One region of the Kitasatospora sp. NPDC017646 genome, then DNA from elsewhere that is predicted to be linked to it. Evidence: riboswitches for the same ligand, from Rfam matches in the RefSeq annotation. Region 1 holds a riboswitch; each other region holds the start of a gene.
The links. Region 1 has a riboswitch for cobalamin ahead of ACH4J0_RS22280 (ribonucleoside-diphosphate reductase subunit alpha). Riboswitches for the same ligand answer to the same signal wherever they lie in the genome.
Positions count from the first base shown of each region.

Region 1 (7,667 bases):
GCGGCTCAGCCCGCTGGGCGCTCGCGGCCGCGTGCCGTCGCCGGGACGTTCCTGCTGGTGCTCGGCGTCGGGCTGCTGGTCTCGCTCGCGGGTTCGGCGAAGGACGCCTCGGAGGGGAACCTGCGCACAGCGATGCTCGGCTGCGGGGTGCTGGTGGTCGCCCTGATCCTGCTGGCGCCCGCGCTCGCCGTGCCGGTGATCCGGCTGACCGCGCGCCTCACCCGTCGCTTCGGGATCACCGGCCGCCTGGCCCGGCGCAACGCGCTGCGCGACCCCCGGCGTACGGCGGCGACCGCCGCGACGCTGCTGATCAGCACGGCGCTGGTCAGCGGGCTGGCCACCGTCGGTACCTCCACCGGGCAGGCGCTGGACCGGCAGGCGGCGGACGGGCTGGTCGCCGACTACGTGATCAGCACCGGCAGCACCATGACCGGCATCGACCCGGCGGCCGTCCAGCGGGTGGCCGGTGCTCCCGGGGTGCGGACGGCGAGCGCGGTCGCGGATTCGACGGCGGTCATCGGCGGGCGTGTCCGGGAGGTTTCCGGCGTCGATCCGGCCTCGGTCGACCGGGTCATGAAGCTCGACCTCGTGAGCGGCTCGCTCAAGGACCTCGGGCCCGGCCGGATCGCCGTCTCCCGCTCCGTCGCGCAGGAGACCGGGGTGGGCGCCGGCGGGCAGGTCAACGTCCGGATGGGCCGGGGCGAGGGTCTCGGCCGGTACACCGTGGTCGGCGTCTACCGGGACAACCCCACCGCCCGCGACGTGCTCGGCGCCCGGGAGGAGGTGCAGCGCAACGGCTACAAGCCCGGCTCCGTCCAGCGGATCCTGGTGCGCGGCGACGGCGCCTCGGAGAACGCGCTGCGGACGGCGGTGGGCGACAACCCGCTGTTGGAGGTGCGGGACCGGGCAGAGCTGGTGCGCGAGGCCGCCGGGACGATGGCCGACCTGCTGACGCTGATGTACGGGCTGCTCGCGATCGGCGTGGTGATCTCCGCGCTCGGCATCGTGAACACCCTGGCGATGTCGGTCACCGAGCGGACGCGGGAGATCGGCGCACTGCGGGCCCTCGGTATGGAGCGGGCCGCCGTCCGTCGGATGATCCGCCTGGAGGCGGTGACGGTCGCCGGGTTCGGCACCCTGCTGGGCCTGGCGGGCGGCCTGTTCGGTGCCTGGGCGGTCGGGGCGTTGGCCGGTGGTGCGATGGAGCAGTACACGCTGGTACTGCCGTGGGGGACGCTCGCCCTGGTCTGCCTGGCCTCCCTGGCGATCGGCGCGGTCGCGGCGGCGGTCCCGGCCCGGAGGGCGGCCGCGCTGAGTCCGCTGGAGGCCGTCGCCGAGGCGTGATCGACCCGCCTGCCCCACGCCCGGCGTGGGGCAGGCGGCTGGTCAGCGGGCGACGAACAGCCACTCCGGGCCGTAGCTGAAGCGGGGTCGGCGGGCAGCTTGACGCCGTTCAACTGGCGCGCGGTGGCGCCCAGGTCGCCGCCCCTTTCGTTCGGCTGTGCGCCGGACGGTAGCCGGGGGGCGGTCGTGCGTATGCGTGTGAGGCCGGTGTGGCCCGGGAGTTCAGTCGGACGGGCGGAGCGCGCCGGGCGGGCCCTGGCTCGGGGGTGCGTCCAGGGCCGGGGCGATGGCGACCGTCGACGCGGAGACCGGGCGGCGGCTCTGGGAGCTGTCGGAGCGGCTGACCGGCGTCCGGTTCGCCGTCTGAGGCGGGCTCCCGACACCCTGGGCGATCAGTCTCGTTGCCAGCGGGAGTGACCGGGGTGGCCGGCGAGACCACCGGCCCTGGCATCAAGCGGGACAGTGGTCCCTGCGCGAGGAGCGCTTCGACGTCACCGGCATGACCGCGCACCACGGCTCAGCGGGGCCCGCTCCTGCGCGCCGGAGTGAGAGGACCACGGCTGACGTGCTGCGCGGGAAGTCGGCGGGGTCGACTTCCCGCGCACGGTGCGGGGGCCTCGGTGCTGCGAGACGGAGGGGGCCAGGACCGCCATCAGCAGGCGGTTGGAGAGGGGGCGGGGCGCCGAAGTCGAGGCCGAGGCTGGAGATCGAGTACACGGCGTGCAGGGGCAGGTCGCGGGTGGCGAACATGCCGTTGGCGTAGCCGTCGTCGTGGCCGGTCTTGCCCCGGAGCAGGGTGCCGTTCGGCAGCGGGATGGACATCAGGCCGACGCCGAAGCAGGCCACCTTGTTGCAGGAGGTGCCGCCGACGAACGGGACGAGCTTGCCTGGAAGTGATCACAGATTCTTGTCGGTGCTGAGGGGAGGCAGACTGACAACTCACAGAAGTGGGGAGGTCACGACGGTGCCGGTGAACAAGAACCCGACGGTTCGGCAGCGGCGGCTGGCCCGAACGCTCAAGGAGCTGCGCGCAGGGGCAGATCTGACGATCGCCCAGTCGGCGAGGCAACCCGACTGCGCGGAGAGCAAGATCAACCGGATCGAGGCGGCTCGGTCCGGCATTCGACTGGTGGATCTCCGACTGCTGCTCGATCTGTACGGGGTGAAGGATCCAGGGACGCGGGGCCGGCTGGAGGCTTTGTCCCGAGAAGGCCGGCTGCGTGGATGGTGGGATCGGTACTCTGTCCGGATTCCTCGCGGGGGTCAAGACCGGGAAGCTTTCGACCGACTGATGTAACAGTGGTGCCCCGCGCGGGCTGTGGCCGGGCGGGGCACCACTGCTGTCCCTTGCTTCAGCTGAAGTTGTCGACCCAGAAGAAGAGGGTCCGCAGGATCGCACCCGGGGCGCCGGCTCCGAAGGCGAGGACCATGGCTTGTCCGACCGCGACATCGGTGGGGTCGATGCCCTGGGACCACGTGATCCGGGCATCCAGGCCGGGGATGGTGCGGCCGGGGAAATACGAGCGGAACGATCCCCGGGCGTGGGCGATGAGCACCCCGTTGCGCCGTAGCTCAGCCCTGCGCAGGCTGGGCGACCGGAGCTCGTAGGTGCGGTCGCCCAGAACTGCGGTGCGGGTGCGGGACTTCCGACTCGTCGGCACGGTGTGGCCGTTGATGTTCATCGCGCCGTGGTCGCGGTCGGGCACCACCGTGACGGTGGGCATCCCCGACCCCTGCACCCGCGCCACGACGGACGGCCAGCGGTCGTGACTGATCCGTATCGGCCCGAACGGGCCGTCGATCACACGCTGTTGGAGCTTGGGCATACCTGGGCCACTCCTGAACACCGGGTAGCGAACAGCGGAGCCACCATGCCGGCGGCTCCGCTGTTCGCTGGACGATATCGACTTAGAAGTCGTCGTCGAAGGACACCGAGCCCTCGACCGCGACCTGGTACGCCGACACGCGACGCTCGAAGAAGTTGGTCAGCTCCTGGACGTTCTGGAGCTCCATGAACCCGAACGGGTTGGTCGACCCGTACCGGATCGGCAGGCCCAGGCGCGCCAGGCGCTGGTCGGCCACGGCCTGGAGGTACTCCCGCATCGACGCGGTGTTCATGCCGGGCAGGCCGTCGCCGCACAGGTCCTGGGCGAACTGGAGCTCAGCCTCGACAGCCTCCTCCAGCATCTCCGTGACCTGCTTGGCCATCTCGTCGTCGAAGAGGTCGGGCTCCTCCTCGCGGACGGTGTCCACCACGGAGAACGCGAAGTCCATGTGCATGGACTCGTCGCGGAACACCCAGTTGGTGCCGGTGGCCAGGCCGTGCAGCAGGCCGCGCGACCGGAACCAGTACACGTACGCGAACGCGCCGTAGAAGAACAGGCCTTCCACACACGCCGCGAAGCAGATCAGGTTCAGCAGGAAGGCCCGCCGGTCCTCCTTGGTCTGCAGCGAGTCGATGTGGTCGACCGCGTTCATGTACTTGAAGCAGAACTTGGCCTTCTGGGCGATGGAGGGGATGTTCTCCACCGCCGCGAACGCGGCCGCGCGGTCCTCCGGGTCCGGGAGGTAGGTGTCGAGCAGCGTCAGGTAGAACTGGACGTGCACGGCCTCCTCGAACAGCTGACGGCTCAGGTAGAGCCGCGCCTCCGGGGAGTTGATGTGCTTGTAGAGGCTCAGCACGACGTTGTTGGCGACGATCGAGTCACCGGTCGCGAAGAAGGCGACCAGGCGGCCGATCATGTGCCGCTCGCCCTCGCTCAGCTTGGCGAGGTCGGCGACGTCGGAGTGCAGGTCCACCTCCTCGACGGTCCAGGTGTTCTTGATCGCGTCACGGTACCGGTCGTAGAACGACGGGTAGCGCATCGGGCGCAGAGTCAGCTCGAAGCCGGGGTCGAGCAGCATCTTGCGGTCGTCGGCAGTCATTACTGGCAGGCCTCGCAGGACTCGGGGTTCTCCAGGGAGCAGGCGATGGCGGCTTCCTGCTCCGGGGTGAGGGCGGGGGTGTTCACGGGCACGGGCGCGGCGGTGCGGGCGGCACCGGAGGCGGCCTGGGCGATGCGGGTCGCCGGGCGCGAACGCAGGTAGTAGGTGGTCTTGAGACCGACCTTCCACGCGTAGGCGTACATCGAGCTGAGCTTGCCGATGGTCGGCGCCGCCATGAACAGGTTCAGCGACTGGCTCTGGTCCAGGTACGGCATGCGGGCCGCGGCCAGGTCGATCAGCGCGCGCTGGGGCAGCTCCCAGGCGGTGCGGTAGAGCGACCGGACCTCGGCCGGGAGCCAGTTCAGCTCCTGCACCGAGCCGTTGGCGTCGCGCAGCGAGTCGCGGGTCTGCTGGTCCCAGACACCGAGTTCCTTGAGTTCGCGCACCAGGTACGGGTTGACCTGGAGGAACTCGCCGGAGAGGGTCTCGCGCTTGAACAGGTTGGACACCTGCGGCTCGATGCACTCGTACACGCCGGCGATGGACGCGATGGTCGCGGTCGGCGCGATGGCCAGCAGCAGCGAGTTGCGCAGGCCGGTCTCGGCGATGCGGGCGCGCAGGGCAGTCCAGCGGTCGGCCCACTGGGGGGCGGCCGTCGGGAAGTGGTCGATGTGCAGCTCGCCGCGGGCGGCGCGGGTCTCGCCGTAGGCCTCGTGGCGGCCCAGCTGCTCGGCCAGGTCGGCGGAGCGCTCGTAGGCGGTGAGCATGATGCGCTCGGAGATCATCGTCGACAGCTGCTTGGCCTCGGTCGAGTCGAAGTCGATCCGCAGCTTGAAGAAGACGTCCTGGAGGCCCATCACGCCGAGGCCGACCGGGCGCCAGCGGGAGTTGGACGTGCCGGCCTCGGTGGTCGGGTAGAAGTTGATGTCCACCACGCGGTCGAGGAAGGTCACGGCCGTACGGACGGTGGCGTCGAGGCGCTCCCAGTCCATGGCGTTGATCAGGTCGTCGGCGCGAGCACCGAGAGCCACGTGGGCGCCGAGGTTGACCGAGCCGAGGTTGCAGACGGCGGTCTCGGAGTCGTCCGTGACCTCCAGGATCTCGGTGCACAGGTTGGAGGAGTGCACCGTGCGGCCCGGCAGCGCGGTCTGGTTGGCGGCGCGGTTGGAGGCGTCCTTGAAGGTCATCCAGCCGTTGCCGGTCTGCGCCAGGGTGCGCATCATGCGGGCGTAGAGGGTCTGTGCCGGGATGGTGCGGACGGCCTTGCCGGCCAGCTCGGCCTTGCGGTAGGCCTCGTCGAAGTCGGCGCCCCACAGGTCGACCAGCTCGGGCACGTCGGCCGGGGAGAACAGCGACCAGTCGGCGTTGGCGTTGACCCGGCGCATGAACTCGTCCGGGATCCAGTGGGCCAGGTTCAGGTTGTGGGTGCGGCGCGCCTCCTCACCGGTGTTGTCGCGCAGCTCCAGGAACTCCTCGATGTCCGCGTGCCAGGTCTCCAGGTAGACGCAGGCCGCGCCCTTGCGGCGGCCGCCCTGGTTGACGGCGGCGACCGAGGAGTCGAGGGTGCGCAGGAACGGGACGATGCCGTTGGACTTGCCGTTGGTGCCGCGGATCAGGCTGCCGCGCGAGCGGATGCGCGAGTAGGACAGGCCGATGCCGCCGGCGTGCTTGGAGAGGCGGGCGATCTGCGCGTAGCGGCTGTAGATCGAGTCCAGGTTGTCCAGCGGTGAGTCCAGCAGGTAGCAGCTGGACATCTGCGGGTGCCGGGTGCCGGAGTTGAAGAGCGTCGGGGAGGAGGTCAGGTACTCCAGGCGGCTCATCAGGCCGTACAGCTCGGCCACCTCGCGCACCGACTGCTCGGAGTCGCCGACCGCCAGGCCGCAGGCGACGCGGAGCAGGAAGTGCTGCGGGGTCTCGATCACCTTGCGGGTGATCGGGTGGCGCAGCAGGTAGCGGGACTGCACGGTGCGCAGGCCGAAGTACTCGAAGCGGTCGTCGCCCTGGGCGTCGATCAGGGCGTCGAGGGCGGCGGCGTGCTTGGCGACGAAGGCCGCGGTGGTGTCGCCGATCAGGCCCTCGGCGTGGCCGACGGCGATCGAGGCGGAGAAGGAGACCGAGCCCTGGCTGTTCGCCTCGTCGACGATCTCCAGGGCGAGCAGGCGGGCCGCGAGCTTCGAGTACTGGGGGTCCTCGGCGATCATCGACGCGGCGGCGTCCACGGCCAGCCCGCGCAGCTCTGCGAAGTCCGAGCCGGCGTGGCGGCCGCGCAGCGCGGCGGCGGCGACATGACCGGGGTCGACCTCGGTGAGGTCGGCGCTGCGGTCGGTGAGCAGCCGCAGCAGCGCGCCCCCGGGGTCGGAGACCGTCGGGTCGGTGAAGGCGGAGCCGGTGCCCTGGGCGGGCAGGGTGGCTGAGGCAGCGGTGGTCAAGGCGCTCTCTCCTGGCGGCGATCGGCGGCGTGATCGGGGTCACCCGGACCGATCTGGGCAGGGGAGCACGGCGCGAACGCAGGAAAGCGCCGCGCGAGGTGTCTCCCCGGCCCGCCCGCGAGGCCCGGAGGGGTGGTGCTGGGTGCCGGCGCGGCCTCTGCGGGAGGGCCGTGGCGCACGCTGTCGGCAGGTACTCGGACTCGCGGGCACGGCTGCTGGAGCCGCCCGCACACCGCTGCGGGGCAGTCCCGGACTCCCACCGGGTTCCCCTGCATCGACAGCAGGAGTGAGCATACATGTAGTGGTGTCTCAGTGATGCGACACCACATGTAGTGCGCCGTGGTGTGTCGGCGCGATGACCGGTGGTACCGGGGCGGGGGGTGGTTCGTGCCCGTCCGGGGCCGGGAGCCGCGCCTCGGACGAGTCGGAACCGTGCCTCGGACGGGTCGGAACGGTGCCTCGGACGGGCCGCGCCGACGCGCCGGGCGGGCCGGATCCGCGCGCCGGTCGTCCTGGTTTCGATACGGAATGGTCACCGGGCGGATCGATGGTCCGGGGGATGCCCTACGATCTGGGCGCATGAGCGACGGAACCGGCGTACCTGGGCACGGGCCGCAGGGAACGCCTCCCGCCGGGCCGGGGGGCGCACAGAATCAGCAGCCGGCGGTGCCAGGGCCGGTGCCGCCGCCGAGCGGCGGTTTCGGCCCGCCGCCGGCCTCGTACGGGCCGGTGGCGCCGTCCGCGCAGCCGGTCCCGCAGCCCGTCCCGCCGGTGCCCCAGCCTCAGCCGGTGCCCCAGCCTCAGCCGGGCCCGCAGCCGGTGCAGCCGATGGCCCCTCAGCCGCAGTGGCAGCAGCAGCCGCCCCAGCAGGCCGTGCCGCCGCAGCGCGTCGAGCCGGACTGGGCGGCGCTGGCGGACCGCAACGAGGCCGACGGCAAGCGCAAGCGGCGGATGAAGGTCATCGGCATC
Region 1 covers NZ_JBIRJC010000014.1:17,171-24,837, forward strand. Annotated here, with positions in the region: gene ACH4J0_RS22255 (ABC transporter permease) at 1-1,344, shown strand, start outside; gene ACH4J0_RS22260 (hypothetical protein) at 1,795-2,166, opposite strand; gene ACH4J0_RS22265 (helix-turn-helix domain-containing protein) at 2,309-2,641, shown strand; gene ACH4J0_RS22270 (hypothetical protein) at 2,697-3,170, opposite strand; gene ACH4J0_RS22275 (ribonucleotide-diphosphate reductase subunit beta) at 3,253-4,269, opposite strand; gene ACH4J0_RS22280 (ribonucleoside-diphosphate reductase subunit alpha) at 4,269-6,674, opposite strand; cobalamin riboswitch at 6,866-7,009, opposite strand; gene ACH4J0_RS22285 (hypothetical protein) at 7,488-7,667, shown strand, end outside.

Region 2 (7,667 bases), on a different contig from region 1:
GGTCCGGCACGGCCTCCGGAAAGCGGCCGCAGGGCGTACAGCTGCAACGACGCGCCCTGCGGCCGCTTCCGTACACCTTCTTCCGGCCGCTACAGGCCGTGTCCCCCACGGGTTCCGTCACCCACCCTGCTGAGACAAGAGTCACCAGCCGTGTCCGGTCCCTTGGGAACCGGACCGGGGCGAGCTACGGTCGTAGAGGCAAGGTGCGCGCACGCGCTCCCACCGGACACATGAACGAGCAGGCGGGTTGCCCACCCACCGTGTGCTCCCGATAGCATCCACCGGGACAGCAAGCCGTCCCTCTATTACCGATCCCGCGGTGGCCCCCGTCCAGCGGCCATGATCCCCCGCGACAAAGGTCTTCGATGCCCATCAGCCCGTCCCCTCACACCTCCGTCACGGACCGCGATGCCCTCGCAGCCCCGACGGCCGGTCGGCGACCCCGCGTGACCATCGCGCGCGGAGCCACCCCCTGGTTCGTCCCCACCCTCGCCACAGCCGCCGTGACCACCGCCCTCACCCGGCGCAGCGGCAAGTGGGCCCTGGCGGCGGTACCGGCCTGTGCGCTCAGCGCGGGCATGCTGTGGTTCTTCCGCGACCCCGAGCGTGAGATCGGCACGGGCAGAGTGATCTCCCCCGCCGACGGCGTGGTCCAGAGCATCGACGCCTGGCCGGACGGCCGCACCCGGGTCGCGATCTTCATGAGCCCGCTGAACGTCCACGTCAACCGCGCGCCCCTGCCGGGCACGGTGACGTCGGTCGAGCACGTCGCGGGCGGTTTCGTACCGGCGTTCAACAAGGACAGCGACCAGAACGAGCGGGTCGTCTGGCACTTCGACACCGAGCTCGGCGACATCGAGATGGTGCAGATCGCGGGGGCCGTGGCCCGTCGCATCGTGCCGTACGTGGCCGCCGGAACCAAGGTCGAGCAGGGCGACCGGATCGGTCTGATCCGGTTCGGGTCCCGGGTCGACACCTACCTGCCGGCCGGCGTCGAGGTCGGCGTCGAGGTCGGCCAGAAGACCACAGCCGGGGTGACGCGCCTTGACCGTGACTGATCCTGAGACAATCGTCGGCCTGGACGACGAGGAGACGGCTCTGCGCCGCCGCCGCTGGGCGCGCGACCGCGAGCTGCGCGCTCCGCGCTCCCCGCAGCACCTGTCCACCGCCGACTTCCTGACCCTGGGGAACGCCGTCTGCGGCTTCCTGGCGATCTACTCGATCACCACCGGGGTCCTGATCCCGCACATCACCAACCCGGACGCCGCTCCGGACCGGCACAGCGCGGCCACCGCCGTCACGCTGCTGCTGATCGGCTCGATGTGCGACCTCTTCGACGGCCTGGTGGCGCGCAAGCTCCGCTCCTCCGCCCTCGGAGCGGAACTCGACAACCTCGCCGACCTGATCAGCTTCGGCATCGCGCCGGCCTACTTCGTCGCGGTCTGGGGCATGGTCTCGCAGGGCTCCAACCGGACGCTCTCGGCGCTGATCGCGCTGACCGTGCTGCTCGCGGTGGTCCTGCGGCTGGCCCGCTTCTCGGCCGTCAAGATGCGGCCCGGGGTGTTCCAGGGCATGCCCTGCCCGATGGGCGCGATGACGGTGATCGCCATCGTGCTGCTCGACCCGCCGTTCCTGCCCGGTCTGCTCGCCATCTTCGGCGCGGCGTACCTGATGGTCAGCCGGATCGAGTACCCGAAGCCGCAGGGGCTGCTGGCCACCGCGACGCTCTGTTGGGTCGTCGTGGCGATCGGCTGCCTGGCCGCCTGGGCGACCGGGCTGCCCGGTGGCGACACGCTGATGCACGTCGGCGCGTTCGCCCAGATCACCCTCGCCGCGATGGCGCCGCTGCTGGTCATCCGGCGCAAGGTCGGGCAGAAGGTCGGCGACGTCCGCGCCCGGCGGGCGGAGTCGCGGCTCGGCTGAGCCCGCTCGTCCCGACGGGAAGGGCCCGGAACCTGACGGTTCCGGGCCCTTCCCGCGTTCCGGTGGGGGTCACGCGCCGCCGGTGTGGACGCTGAAGGCGGAGCGGCGGGCCGCCCGGGCCACGCCCGGGTCCGGGTGCACGCCGGAGACCGCCGTCAGCACCGAGGCCGCCCGCGGGTGCCCGGACTGCCGGGCGCGGGCGAACAGCCGGACCGGGTCGCCCGCCGAGGCGCCCTCCACGTGGCCCACCAGCAGCTCCGTCTCGCCGTGGTCCAGCACCGCCGCCGCTGTGTCCACCCACAGCCAGGCCGCGTCCTCGGCGCCCAGCACGTCCGCCGGGGAGACCCCCTCGTCGGCGCGCTCGGCCAGCCACAGCAGCGCGTACGGGCGCAGCACCGGCTCGTCCACCGCCGCCCGCACCGCCTGCTCGGCCGGGCCGCCGGCCACCCGCAGCGCCTCGAAGGCCAGGCCGCGCACCAGCGCGTCGTCGCCCTGGGCGGCGTCCAGCAGCTCGGCCACCGCGCGGTCCGCCGGGCGGGCCGCCACCCAGGCGCGGAACTCCGCCCGGGCCGGGCCCGGCGAGTAGTCCGCGCAGGCGTGCAGCAGCTCGAAGGCGCTCTGCTCGATGTGCCCGGCCGCGGTCTGGGCGACCGTGCAGATCTCCTCCAGCTTCGCCCGCACCGCCCAGTGGCCCAGCGGGGACAGCTCGGCGGCATCGTTCCTGCGCACCACGGCGCCGACCGCCGCCAGGCCGTCCAGCATCCAGTCCAGGACGGCGGCCACGTCGGAGGGCGCGGCCGGGGTGTCGATCTGCGGCGCCCGGCAGGTGCCGCGGACGGCGGACACCGCCGAGGCGGCGTGCGGCACCGGCGACAGGCCCGGGTTGCCGAGGCCGGCACCGACCCGGCGCTCGTCCAGGCCCCGGCGCAGCAGCTCCAGCAGCTCGCTCTCGGCCACCGGGCCGTCCACCAGGTGCAGGAAGGACAGCAGCTGCGGGGCCTGGTCCACGGCCTGGCCGGCCAGGACGGCGAACACCCCGCGCAGCGCGGCGGGCGGCACCGGGGCGAGCAGCGTCCAGGCGTCGAACAGGCCGGACCAGCCGCGCACCACGGCCTCGTCGTCGTGCTCCCAGGCGTGCAGGCGCCAGCCGGGGCCGGCCCCGCCGTCCCGGGCCTCCACCAGACCCACCAGCAGCGCCTGTCCCCACGCCTTGGCGGCGGCGCCGACCGTCATGGCCAGTGCCCGGCCGGCCGCGCGGGCGTCCTCCGGGAGCAGTTCGCCGCGCTTGTCGACCTCTTCCAGTTCCCCCGCCCAGCGGGCGATCCGGACGGCGTCCACCAGCATCCGGCGGGCCAGCGGCGCCAGCTCGGCCGGCGCGGGGAAGCCCTCCGGGACCGGAACCCGGCCCCGGCCGGGTGCCGGCGCGGGCCCTCGTCGCCGGGGTACACCGGCCCCGCCCGGCCTGCCACCGGAGGGCCGGTGGGCCGTACCGGGGAGACGGGTCACCGTCGCACCGGTACCGATCGTCGGCGGGAGCGGGGCATCACGGTCGCGCGGGTTCCGAGACGTCACGTCGAGCAGTCTTCCCCTTGCACCGGCCTTCTGTCACATCCGGTTGTCCGTACGAGCGCACGACCGGGTACCGCACCTCCGCAAGATCGGGCAACAGCGGCAAACCGCCTGGCCGGAAACGTGTGGCCGGGGCATGCCACGGTTGGAGCGGGGCGTCGCGCTGCCCGTCCGAGCGGTCACGTTGCGTGTCGGGCGCGGGGTTTTCCGGAGCGGCGGGGGTGGGTGCGGGCGGAAGCGGAGGGCTGGAATCCGGCCAGGTGTCATGTGCCCGATGGACGGTGACGGTGCGCCGGAAGTCGGCGGGGACGACTTCCGGTGCGGTGGGAAGGGGTTCGACTTCCGATATTCGGGAGCAAACTTTCTCCTTTACCGTTTCACGTCGCGCACCCGCCGGATTCAGAGCAGCGGGGTGAGCCAGCGCCGGAGGAGTTCCGTGTAGTGGTCGGGGGCCGAATTCCACAGGGCCGCGTGTTCGGCGCCCGGGAAGCGCTGGAGGTTCACCACGTCCTGGCGGGCGGCAGCCAGTCGCTCCACGGTGTGGAAGGGGGCGATCCGGTCGTCCGGGCTGTGCAGGACCAGCGTGGGCACGCGCAGGTCCGCGCCCTGGGCGAGGCGGGAGGAGTCCACGACGTCCACGCCCGTGCGCCCCTGCCCCCGCGCGGCGGGCGCGCCGCCCGGTCCGGCGGCGGCACCGGTGAAACCGGCCCGGGCGGCGTCCCGCCGGGCGACGCTCGGGAGGTCGAGCACCGGCGAGTCGAGGATGAGCCCGCTGATCGCGTGGGCCCACGCGGAGCGGGCCGCGGTCTGCAGGACCATGGTGGCGCCCACCGACCAGCCGTAGAGGATCACCCGGCCCGCGCCGCCGTCGAGCGCCAGCCGCACCGCCGACTCGATGTCCCGCCACTCGGTCTCGCCGAAGTGGCTGTAGCCGCCCGGGGAGGCCGGGGCGCCCTCGTCGCCGCGGTAGGTGACGACGAGGGCGAACAGTCCGAGGCGGTGCAGGACCGGCAGGACCGGAAGGGCCTGCTGGCGGTCGGCCTCGGAGCCGTGCACGAGGATCACCCAGGTGCCGCGCTTGCCGTCGAGCCGCCAGGCGGGAAGGGCACCGAGTTCGCCGTCGGCGGCGGTGGCGCTGTAGGTCAGGCCGAGGGCCCGGGTGGGGTCGCCGAGGTGCACGCGCGGGGTGAAGCGGACCTCGGTGCCGGGTATCAGGGTGCCCCGGTCGGCCCGGACCAGCCGCCGGGTGACGCCCTGCGCGTCGCGGTGCAGGATCTCCTCGACGACCGCGTGCCCGTCGTCTCCCCACTCGACCGCCCAGCGGCCGGGCCGCAGGCTCTCCGGGCGGCGGTTGAAGGTGACCCGGTCGGCGCCGAGGCTGTGCACCACCACCGGTCCGGTCTCCGGCTCGACCGCCCCCACCCCCGGGCTGACCATTCGCTCGTAGGACCGGCGGCCTACTACCAGGACGGCGACCCCGGCCCCGGCGGCGGCGGCCGCCACGACCGCTGCGGTTCCCCAGCGCATTTCGTTCCCCGCTCTGTTACACGGACCCGGACGGTTTTCGAGCACCAGTCCACCGGGGCTCCGCGCCCCCGGCCACCGGACAGGGCCGTCCGGGGGACGGATCCGGGGCGGTCAGACAGGGATGGCGGGGTCGTGGGTGCTGAGGAGGTGCCAGAAGCGGGGAGTGACGGGTGGGGTGGAGGTGCGGGACTGGGTGGTGGTGCCCCAGTGGGAGGGGACGTGGTGTTCCTGCTGGAGGACGGGGAGGACGGCGGCGAGGTCGGCTTCCGGGACGGGCACCAGGCGGGCGAGCGGGCGCAGGTGGGGCTGCCAGCGGCCGGCCACGCACTGGCGCAGGAGGCCGTCGAGGGCCTCGGCGCGGCCGGTGGCCTCGACCAGTTCGGTCAGCCGCAGGCCCAGCACCTGGGCGAGGGCGTGGGTCTGGTCCGGGTCTCCGTCCCAGTGGCCGGTCAGTTCGGCCTGCCGGTAGGCGGGCAGCGTCACCCCGGTCCGCTCGGCGACGGTTTCCTGGCCGAGCTCCCGGGCGAGGCGGTGGTCGCGCAGGCTCACCGGACGGCCGTCCATCAGCTGGGCGGCCGGGCACCAGAGGGCGCGGGCCAGGGCGATGAACTCGGGCTCGCCGGGGCGCAGCTCGCCGTCCTCCCAGGCGAGCACGTGACCGGGCAGCAGCCGTACGCCGTGCGCGGCCATGCCCTCGGCGACCTGCTCGGGGGTCAGTCCGAGGCCGGCCCGGTGGGCGCGGGCGGCCCCGGGGGAGAACGGTACGGGGGACGGGGCGGCAGTGGTGGGGGACTTTCTGCGGCGCATGGCACCGAACCGTAGGTGTGGCCCCGGGCCCGTCCCAGCCGCCGAACGCACGAAGTGGAGCTGACGGGCCCTCCCCCGCGCTGGGCGATCGCACAGGGCCGGTACCGGTCGCGGGTGTGACCGACCCCTCCTTGACCTCGGTTGACTCCCGGTTCGGCCGCGTGATGGGATCCTGGGGCCAAACGGAGGCATGGAGAGGAAGCCGGTGCGAGTCCGGCGCGGTCCCGCCACTGTCACCGGGGAGCACGTTCGGAATCGCCACGGCGGGCCGTCAGGAGCCGCTGGAAGGCCCGGGGGTGCGTCCGACCCGGAAGCCAGGAGACTCTCGCCCCCGGTACGTCGATCCAGGGCGCGGACCCTGAGTGAGGACACCCACGCGATGCAGGCTGCCCCGCCCCGTCGGACTCCTGGCACCCCGCTGCCGAGCAGCCCGCCGCCGTGCGCCCCCTGACCCGCGCCGCCGCCTTCGCGCTGGGCGCCGTCGCGGGCTACGCCGCCGACGCCCGTTTCGCCGACCCGCGCCGCGGCCACCCGGTCGCCCTGTTCGGCAGCGCCGCGACCCGCCTGGAGCGGCGCGTGTGGCGCGACGACCGTGCCGCCGGAGCCGGGTACACGGCGCTGTGCGTGGGCGCGGTCGCGGCCGGTGCGCTGGCCCTGGACCGCACGGTCGGGCGCCGTCCGCTGGGCCGCGCCGCGCTGGCGGCCGCCGCGACCTGGACGGTGCTCGGCGGCACCTCGCTCACCCGGGAGGCCCGCACCATCGGCCGTTCGCTGGCCGCGGGCGATCTGACGGCCGCCCGGGAGCGGCTGCCGCACCTGTGCGGGCGCGATCCCAGCGCGCTGGACGGGCAGCAGGTCGCCCGGGCGGTGGTCGAGTCGGTGGCCGAGAACACCGCCGACGCCGTGGTGAACGCGCTGGCCTGGGGCGCCCTGGCGGGCACCCCGGGGCTGCTGGCCTTCCGCGCCGTGAACACCCTGGACGCCATGGTGGGCCACCGCTCGCCCCGCTACGCCCGCTTCGGCTGGGCCTCGGCCCGGCTGGACGACGTCGCGGGCTGGCCGGGCGCCCGGCTCACCGCGCTGCTGACGGTGGCCGCCGCGCCCGAGCCGCGGACCGCCTGGCGGGTCTGGCGCCGGGACGGCTCCGCGCACCCGAGCCCGAACGCCGGCCAGGCCGAGTCGGCCTTCGCGGGCGCGGTGGGCGTACGGCTGGGCGGGACGCTCCGGTACCCGCACGAACCGAAGGGCGCCCCGGAGCCGAGAGCGACGAGCGAGGAGCCCCCGGAGGCGAGTGCGGAGCCACGTGAGCGGGTGGAGCACCGGCCGGTGCTGGGCGCCGAGTTGCGGCCGGTGACGGTGGACGACATCGAGCGGGCCTGCACGCTGTCCCGGCGGGTGGGCGCGCTGGCGCTGGGTACGACGGTCGCGGGGCACGTCCTGCTGCGGCTGCTGTTCCGGAAGAGGAGGGGTGGGGCATGAACAACGCGCTGCTGGTCGCCGGGACGACCTCCGACGCGGGCAAGAGCGTGGTGACGGCCGGGATCTGCCGTTGGCTGGCCCGCCAGGGCGTGCGGGTCGCGCCGTTCAAGGCGCAGAACATGTCGCTGAACTCCTTCGTCACCGCGGACGGCGCCGAGATCGGCCGTGCCCAGGCGATGCAGGCGCAGGCCGCCCGGGTGGCGCCGGAGGCGGCGATGAACCCGGTGCTGCTGAAGCCCGGCGCGGACGGCCGTAGCCAGGTGGTGCTGCTCGGCCGGCCGGTCGCCGAGGTGGGCGCGCTGGACTACCGCGAGCGCAAGCCCGTCCTGCTGGAGCGCGCCCTGGAGTGCCTGGCGGACCTG
Region 2 covers NZ_JBIRJC010000007.1:73,321-80,987, forward strand. Annotated here, with positions in the region: gene ACH4J0_RS13885 (phosphatidylserine decarboxylase) at 366-1,058, shown strand; gene ACH4J0_RS13890 (phosphatidylcholine/phosphatidylserine synthase) at 1,045-1,923, shown strand; gene ACH4J0_RS13895 (hypothetical protein) at 1,993-3,429, opposite strand; gene ACH4J0_RS13900 (alpha/beta hydrolase) at 3,892-5,019, opposite strand; gene ACH4J0_RS13905 (transcriptional regulator) at 5,131-5,826, opposite strand; cobalamin riboswitch at 6,021-6,151, shown strand; gene ACH4J0_RS13910 (cobalamin biosynthesis protein) at 6,265-7,305, shown strand; gene ACH4J0_RS13915 (cobyric acid synthase) at 7,302-7,667, shown strand, end outside.
Region 2: linked by a shared signal. The riboswitch ahead of ACH4J0_RS13910 (cobalamin biosynthesis protein) and the one ahead of ACH4J0_RS22280 (ribonucleoside-diphosphate reductase subunit alpha) in region 1 are both predicted to bind cobalamin.

Region 3 (7,667 bases), on a different contig from region 1:
CACACCACCACGAACAGCCCCGCGATCGCGTAGCCGACGTTGTCCAGCGAGATGTCCGCGATGAACCCGGTCACCGGGTCGGTCAGGTCGAGCTTCTCGTGCAGCACGCCGACCAGCTCGATGGTGCCGATGACGAAGGCCACCGCGATCGACAGCCCGGTGATGGTCAGGTTGTAGTACACCTTGCGCACCGGGTTGGAGAACGCCCACTGGTACGCGAAGTTCATGAACGTCCCGTCCAGGGTGTCGAACAGGCTCATCCCGGCCGCGAACAGCAGCGGCAGGCAGAGGATCGCGTACCAGGGCAGCCCGGCCGCCGCGCCCGAACCCGCCATCACCATCAGCGTCACCTCGGTCGCGGTGTCGAAGCCCAGGCCCAGCACCATCCCGACCGGGAACATCTGCCCGGGCCGGGTGATCGAGCGGGTCGCCCGGTTCAGGATCCGGGCCATGAAGCCGCGCGAGTCGAGGTGCTCCTCCAGCTCCGCCTCGTCGTACTGCCCGGCGCGCATCGAGCGGAACACCTTGAGGATGCCGAGCAGCGCCGCCAGGTTGAGCGCGCCGATCAGGTAGAGGAAGGCGCCGGAGGCCGTGGTGCCGACCACCCCGAGCCACTTGTGGGTGGCCGAGTCGTCGTCCATCAGCGTGTTCGCCAGCTGGGCGCCGCCCGCCACCAGGGCGGCCATCACGACCACCATCGAGGAGTGGCCGAGGGCGAACCAGAAGCCCACCGAGACCGGTCGCTTGCCGTCCGCCATCAGCTTGCGGGTGGTGTTGTCGATCACGGCTATGTGGTCGGCGTCGAAGGCGTGCCGCATGCCCAGGGTGTACGCGGTGATGCCGAGACCGACCCCGAACACCTGGGTGCCGACGGCGTAGTTCTGCGGGGCGACCAGGAAGACGAGCGTCCCGAACGCCACCACGTGCATGGCCAGGATCACCCCCATCAGCCCGGCGGTACGGAGGGTGTCCTCGCGCTTCCAGCGGAAGGCGGGCAGGACGGAGGGGGCCGCCTCGACGGGCGTGGCGGTTTCGGGCAGGGTCATATCGGGATCACGCTCCAGCACCTCGTGGAATGACTTCGTGAGATGCCGTGGCCGGTCTCCTGGCTTACGGGGCTTCCGAACCCGCCTTCCCAGGCGCACGAGGCGCCCAGTGGCACGTGGGTCCGGACAACTCTCCCCCGATCACAGTGGCGAGGGCCGCTCCGGACTGGGACCCGTTGATGGTCCGTCACCGGTCTTCCCGAGCACCACGGCGGGGAACACCGTAGGGGCAGGACCTCACCCTCGCAAGGTTGCGCACCCGTGCAGGTGTCCAGGATCACAGGTGGTGAGCTGCCAGAATGTCCGCATGCATCTCGTACCGGCCGACCGCGCGGGCCACCGCACCATCGACGGACACCGGGTCTGCGAAGCCATCGCCGCCATCGGTGACACCGACCACGTCCGCTCCTGGGCCGAGCGGTTCTCCCTGCTCGCCGACCCCGGACGGCTCGCCCTGCTGCTCGCCCTCCACCGGGCCGGCCCGCTCGCCGTCAGCGACCTGGCGGTGGCCACCGGCATGCGCGACCCCGCCGTCTCCCAGGCCCTGCGGCTGCTCCGCACCGCGGGCGTGGTCAGCGGTGACAAGGACGGACGCGTGGTGCGCTACCGGCTCGTGGACGACGGCATGCGCCCCCTCCTCGACGAGTGCGCCGCCGCCGACCACGAGGAGCCGACCGCGGCCGCGGGCTGACCGACACTCGGGGCCGGCGGACTTCCGCTGAACGGACGCCACGACCCGGCGGATGAGTACGATCACGATGTGCCGTCCCACCCCCACGTCTGGCCCGCCGACCGCTGGAACACCCGCCCGGTCAAGGCTCGCGTGCTGGCGGTCGCCCGCACCCTCACCTCGGCGACCCGGGTCCTGGACGTCCTCACCCTGCTGCACCCGGACGGCATCGAGCGGTACTTCACGGTCAACCCCGGCTCCGCGTTCGCCGACCGCGCCCTGGACGACTTCCTCCACGGCCTGCCCGGCTACACCGTGCTGGACTGGGAGGACGCCGTCCGACGCCGCTTCGACCTGGCGGTCGCCTGCGCCGTCCACGCCTCCATGCACCGCCTGGACGCCCACCTCGTCGTGCTGCCGCACGGCGCCGGCTACAACCGCCTGGTCACCGAGTCCACCGGCGACACGGTCAGCGCCGCCGGCCTCTCCCGCCACGAACTCACCCACCGCGGAAGGGTGTTCGTCGACGTCCTCGGCCTCTCCCACCCCGAACAGCTGGACCGGCTGCGGTTCTCCTGCCCCGAGGCACTGGACGTCGCCCGGGTCGTCGGCGACCCCTGCTTCGACCGGATCCTGCGCAGCGAACGCTCCCGCGACGGCTACCGCGCCGCGCTCGGAGCCGTCGACGGCCGTCGGCTCGTCGTCGTCAACTCCACCTGGAGCGAGCACTCGTTATTCGGCCGCCACCCCGACCTGCCGCAACGCCTGGTCCGCCGCCTGCCAGCCGACGAGTACACGGTGGCCGTCGTGCTCCACCCCAACGTGTGGAGCCGCCACGACCCCGAAGCCCTGCTCGACGACGCCCGCCGGATGGGCCTGCGGCTCATCCCGCCCCACCAGGGCTGGCAGGCCGCGCTCGTCGCCGCCGACTGCCTGATCGGCGACCACGGCTCGGTCTCCGTCTACGGCGCCGCCCTGGAACGCCGCACCCTGCTCGTCGCCACCGGCGCCGCCGAACTCGATCCGCGCTCCCCCAGCTACGCCTTCGGCCAGAACGCACCCGCGCTCGACCCCGACGGCGACCTCGCCGCCCAACTCGAACTCGCCCTCGCCCGGGACCGGACCGACCTGAGCGACCTCACCGACCGCTCGCTCGCCCACCGCGGCGAATCCGCCCGGGTGCTGCGTCCGCTGCTCTACTCCTTCCTCGACGGCCTGGACGAACCCGCCGACGAACCGGTCCTTCCGCCCTACCCCAGGCCCGCGCCCCACCCGACCGGTGACGGGCCCACCGCGTACGACGTCGAGGGCAAGAGCGAGGGCACCGAGGTCAGCCTGCGGCGCTACCCCTTCCACCCCGACGACCACACCCCGCGCGGCTTCCACGCCCTCACCGACGACCACCCAGGCGACGCCCTGCGCTACACCGCCGAGGTCCTCGCCCGCACCGAGGCGCACGCCGAACGCCCCGCCGTCCGCTGGCTCGCCGACACCGCGCTCGAACTGCCCGGCCTCGCCGTCGCGGTGGCCGCCCTCGGCCCGGCCCGCCACCTGCTCCGGCTGCACGGCGGCCTGCTCCTGGAAGCCCGCGCCGAACGGGACTTCGGCTGCCCCGACCCCAGCCTCGACCCCCTGCTGCTCGGCTCCGCCGTGGCCAGCTGGCTCGCCGACGGCGGCGACCCGGTCGGCCTGCCCCACCACGGCCTCACCGTCCGCACCGGCGAGCACCGCACCCGGGTCTCCTTCACCGCGGGGCCCTAACCCTCCAACTCCGCCAGCCGCGACCGACTGCGCTCGGCCAGCTCGGCGTCGTCCAGCTGCTCGGCGAGGGCGACCAGCAGGGTGTGCGCCTGGGCCTCCTTGGCGTACTGCTTGCGGGCCCTGGCCCGCTCGACGCAGGTACCGGCGTGCTCGACCGCGAGGGCGAGCTGCCCGAGCGCCCGGTGGCCCCGGGCCCGGACCAGCGGCAGCTTCATCAGCATGTCGTGGTCCTCGGTGGCCACGGCCAGCGCGGTCGCCCCGCTCAGCACGGCCAGCGCGTCGTCCGGGCGGCCGTCGGCGATCAGCGCCTGTGCCAGGTTGTAGCTCTGCACGATCTCGCCGTGGGCGTCGCCCTCGTTGGCCTCCCGGGCCAGCGTGAACTTCTCGACCGCGTCCCCCGGGCGGCCGTCGGCCAGGCACAGCAGGCCGTCCGTCTCGTACAGCACGCCCACCACCTGGCGGTTGGACACGAGCGGCACCTGCTCCGCGGCGAGCGCCAAGTGCTCGACGGCCGAGGGGAATTCCTCCCGCTCGTAGTGGGCCCGCGCCAGCTGGTTGTGCATCCGGACCACCGCGTCCGGGTTGTTGGCCCACCGGGCCGACTCGATCCCGGCCTCGTGGGTGGCGATCCAGTCCGCGTACAGCTTCCGGCCGTGGTAGAGCGGCCACAGCGACTCGCACAGCCGCCACACCTCCTCGTGCCACTGCCGCTCGGCCGCCGCCTCCACCACCGCGCGCAGGTTGGCCCGTTCGGCGTGGAGCCACTCCAGAGCGGCCGCCCCGGAGGGGAACCCGGGCAGGCCCTCACCGCTCGGCTCCTGCAGGCGCAGTCGTGGGCCCATCGCCCGGTCCGCCAGCGACGCCCTGCCCCGGTAGTACGCCACCACCCGCGCCAACAGCCCGCTCCGGCCGGGCAGTTCCCGCGCGCAGGCGTAGGCGTGGGTCCGCACCACGTCATGGGCCTGGAAGCGCTCACCCGGCCCCTGGTCGACGACCACGTCCAGCAGGTGCACGGCGCACAGCTCGTCCAGGGCCTCCTCCGCCCGCTCGACGCCCGCCGCCTCGGCCAGTTCGGCCGACACGAAGGGCCCCGGATGCACGCCGACCAGCTGGTAGAGCGACCGGCCCTGCGGCGAGAGCCGCTCGTACACCGGGTCGTAGGTCTCGTGGAGGTTCCCCTCCTCGTTGTTCAGGATGGCCAACCTGCCCTCCTGGTGGGACAGTTCCGCCACCACCTGGCCGACGGACAGGCGCCCGCGGCCCAGCAGCTGGCTCCCGACGGCGTTCAGCGCGAGCGGCAGTCCCTGGCACCGCTCCACCAGCGCCGCCACCTCCAGGTCGGTGCCGCGCCCGGCGCTCAGCCAGCCCCGGACGAGTGCCGCGCCGGCCGCCGCGCTCAGCCGGTCCAGTTGCAGCACCTCGGCACCGTCCATCCGCAGCGCGTCCAAGCGCCGCCTGCCCGCCGCCACCACCAGCCCGCTGGACGGCAGCAGGGCACGGACCTCGGCGGCGTGCTCGACGTTGTCCAGGAAGACCAGGCAGCGCCGGTCCGCGGTGACGGTGCGGAACTCCCCGAACCGCTCCGCCTCGACGTCCGGAGGCCGGACCCCGAGGGCGCGCAGGAAGCCCTCCAGCACCCCGGCGAGGTCCACCGCGGACCGGTGCCGGTAGGCCTTGAGGTCGGCGTACAGCACACCGCCAGGGAAGTGCGCCGCCTGCTCGGCGGCGAACTTCGCCACCAGCTCGGTCTTGCCGACGCCGCCCAGGCCGGTGAACACGACGATCGCCGGCCCTCCCCGGTCGGACCGGGCCAACGCGTCGGTGAGCGCCGCGAGTTCGTGCTCACGGTTGACGAAGCTCGCCCGGGGCGGACGCACCTGGTGCGGGCTCGGGCGCTTCGGTGGCAGGTGGACCGTGACGTTCCGCCCCTGGACCACGTGCCCGTGCACCGTGCCCGACACGCTGTTGGACACCTCGTAGCCGTCCACCCGTCCGCTCCCTCCGACCGGCCCGGGCCCCAGCCTACGGCGTGCGGCACCCCCCGGTGCCGAATCCGCCTCAGGCCGCCTGGCAGGTCGGGCACCAGAACAGGTTGCGCGCCGCGTGCTCCTCCGTCCGCACCTCGGTGCCGCAGACCAGGCAGGGCATCGCGGCGCGGCGGTAGACGTACACCTCGCCGCCGTGGTCGTCCACCCGGGGCGGGCGGCCCATCGCCTCGGGGGTGTGCTCGGGACGGACGGTGTCGATCCGGCCGGCGGCGACGCCCTCCTGCATCAGGGCGACCAGATCGGCCCAGATCGCGTCCCACTCCCGGCGGGTGAGGTCGCGGCCGGCCCGGTGCGGGTTGACGTGGTGGCGGAACAGCACCTCGGCGCGGTAGACGTTGCCCACCCCGGCCAGCACCTTCTGGTCCATCAGCAGCGCGGCGACGGTCGTCCGGCTGCCGGATATCCGGCGCCAGGCGGCCTCCGGGTCGGCGTCGGTGCGCAGCGGGTCGGGGCCGAGGCGGGCGGCGACGGCGGCCTTCTCGGCGTCGGTGACCAGGGCGCAGGTGTTGGGACCGCGCAGGTCGGCGTAGCCGTCGTCGTTGGCCAGCCGCAGCCGGACCAGGCCGACGGGCTCGGGCGCGGGGCCGGTGCCGAAGCTGAAGCCGCCGTAGAGGCCGAGGTGGATGTGCACCCAGGCACCCTCCTCGAAGCCGAGGAAGAGGTGCTTGCCGGTGGCCTCCGCGCCCGTGAGCAGCTGCCCGTCGATCGTCCTGGCCTCGTCGGCGAAGCGGCCCTGCGGGCTGGAGACCTGCACCGGTCGGCCGCCGAAGGCCTCGCGGCTCTGGCCGGCGAGGCGGTGGATGATGTGGCCTTCCGGCACGGGTGTCAGCTCCCCGGGTGGTTCTGGCGGGACCGGTCCATCATCGCAGCCGCCACCGACACGTCGGTGGCACCCCGGATCCGCCGGGGTGGGCAGGTCAGCGGACCGGCATCCCCATCAGCCGGGCCAGGATGACGCGGTCCAGCTCGGCGGCCGTACCCGCGACGTCCAGGTAGGAGTTGTCGATGATCGGCAGCCCGGAGTTGTACCAGCCGGCCATCCGCCCGTGGATGCGTGCCACCTCCTCGTCGCCGAGCCGCCGGGTGCCGCTGCGGCGGGCGTTGCGGCGCAGCACCGAGTCCAGGCTGGGCAGCAGCACGACCGGGATCATGCCGGGGCCGATGTGCCGCTTCCAGCCGCCGAGGCCGATCGCCGGGCGGTCCGGGAAGACGGCGTCGTCGATGATGCAGGAGATGCCGTTGGCCAGGTAGTTGCGGCAGGCGAAGCCGCAGGTGCGGCGGGCCAGCCGGTACTGGGCCTCGGAGGCGTTGTTCCAGCCGGACTGCGGGTTGGCGAAGCCGGACTGCACCCACTCCCGGACGTCGTCCAGGCTGATGTGCGCGGTCGGGGTTGCCCGGCGCTCGGCCCAGTGGCGGGCGACGGTGGTCTTGCCCGCCCCGGCCGGACCGATCAGCAGGACGGCGATCGGCCCGGCGGGCGCGTGCCGCTGCGGCGGGTGGGCGGGGAGCTGGACGGGCGTGCCGGCGGGCAGCACGAAGTGCCCGGTGCCGCCGGCCGGTACGGGCGCACCGGGCGGCGGCGCGGCGGCCGGAGGCCGGGCGGGCGCAGGTGCGGGTGCGGGTGCGGGCGCAGGCGCCGGAGCCGCGGCGGGCACCGGGGCAGCGGGCGCAGGCGCCGGAGCCGCGGCGGGCACCGGGGCAGCGGGCGCCGGAGCCGCGGCCGGCACCGGCCCCGGGGCGGGTACGGGAGCAGCCGCGGGCCGAACCGTCGGTGGCGGCGGAGAGGGTGGCGGAACCGGCGCCCCCGACGGGGACACCCCCGTGCCGCCCCCCGGCGGCACCGGCGGAGCGGCGGGACGCGGCGGGACCTGCCCACCTCCGGCGTACTGCGTCACGGCACCTCCTCCCGACACCTCTCAGCGGGGACACTACACGGCGGCCCGGCGGCGGGCACAGTCCGCCGCCGGGCCACTGACCAGCAGTCAGCGCGAGGAGAGCTGCTCCGCCAGCGCCCGGAGCGCCAGCTCGTACGACCCGATCCCGAAGCCCGCGATGGTCCCGGAGGCCACCGCGGCGATCACCGAGGTGTGCCGGAAGGTCTCCCGCGCGTACGGGTTGGAGATGTGCACCTCGATCAGCGGC
Region 3 covers NZ_JBIRJC010000010.1:61,116-68,782, forward strand. Annotated here, with positions in the region: gene ACH4J0_RS17800 (HoxN/HupN/NixA family nickel/cobalt transporter) at 1-1,046, opposite strand, end outside; cobalamin riboswitch at 1,078-1,272, opposite strand; gene ACH4J0_RS17805 (ArsR/SmtB family transcription factor) at 1,354-1,737, shown strand; gene ACH4J0_RS17810 (hypothetical protein) at 1,807-3,477, shown strand; gene ACH4J0_RS17815 (AAA family ATPase) at 3,474-5,465, opposite strand; gene ACH4J0_RS17820 (Fpg/Nei family DNA glycosylase) at 5,536-6,345, opposite strand; gene ACH4J0_RS17825 (AAA family ATPase) at 6,443-7,366, opposite strand; gene aroQ (type II 3-dehydroquinate dehydratase) at 7,508-7,667, opposite strand, start outside.
Region 3: linked by a shared signal. The riboswitch ahead of ACH4J0_RS17800 (HoxN/HupN/NixA family nickel/cobalt transporter) and the one ahead of ACH4J0_RS22280 (ribonucleoside-diphosphate reductase subunit alpha) in region 1 are both predicted to bind cobalamin.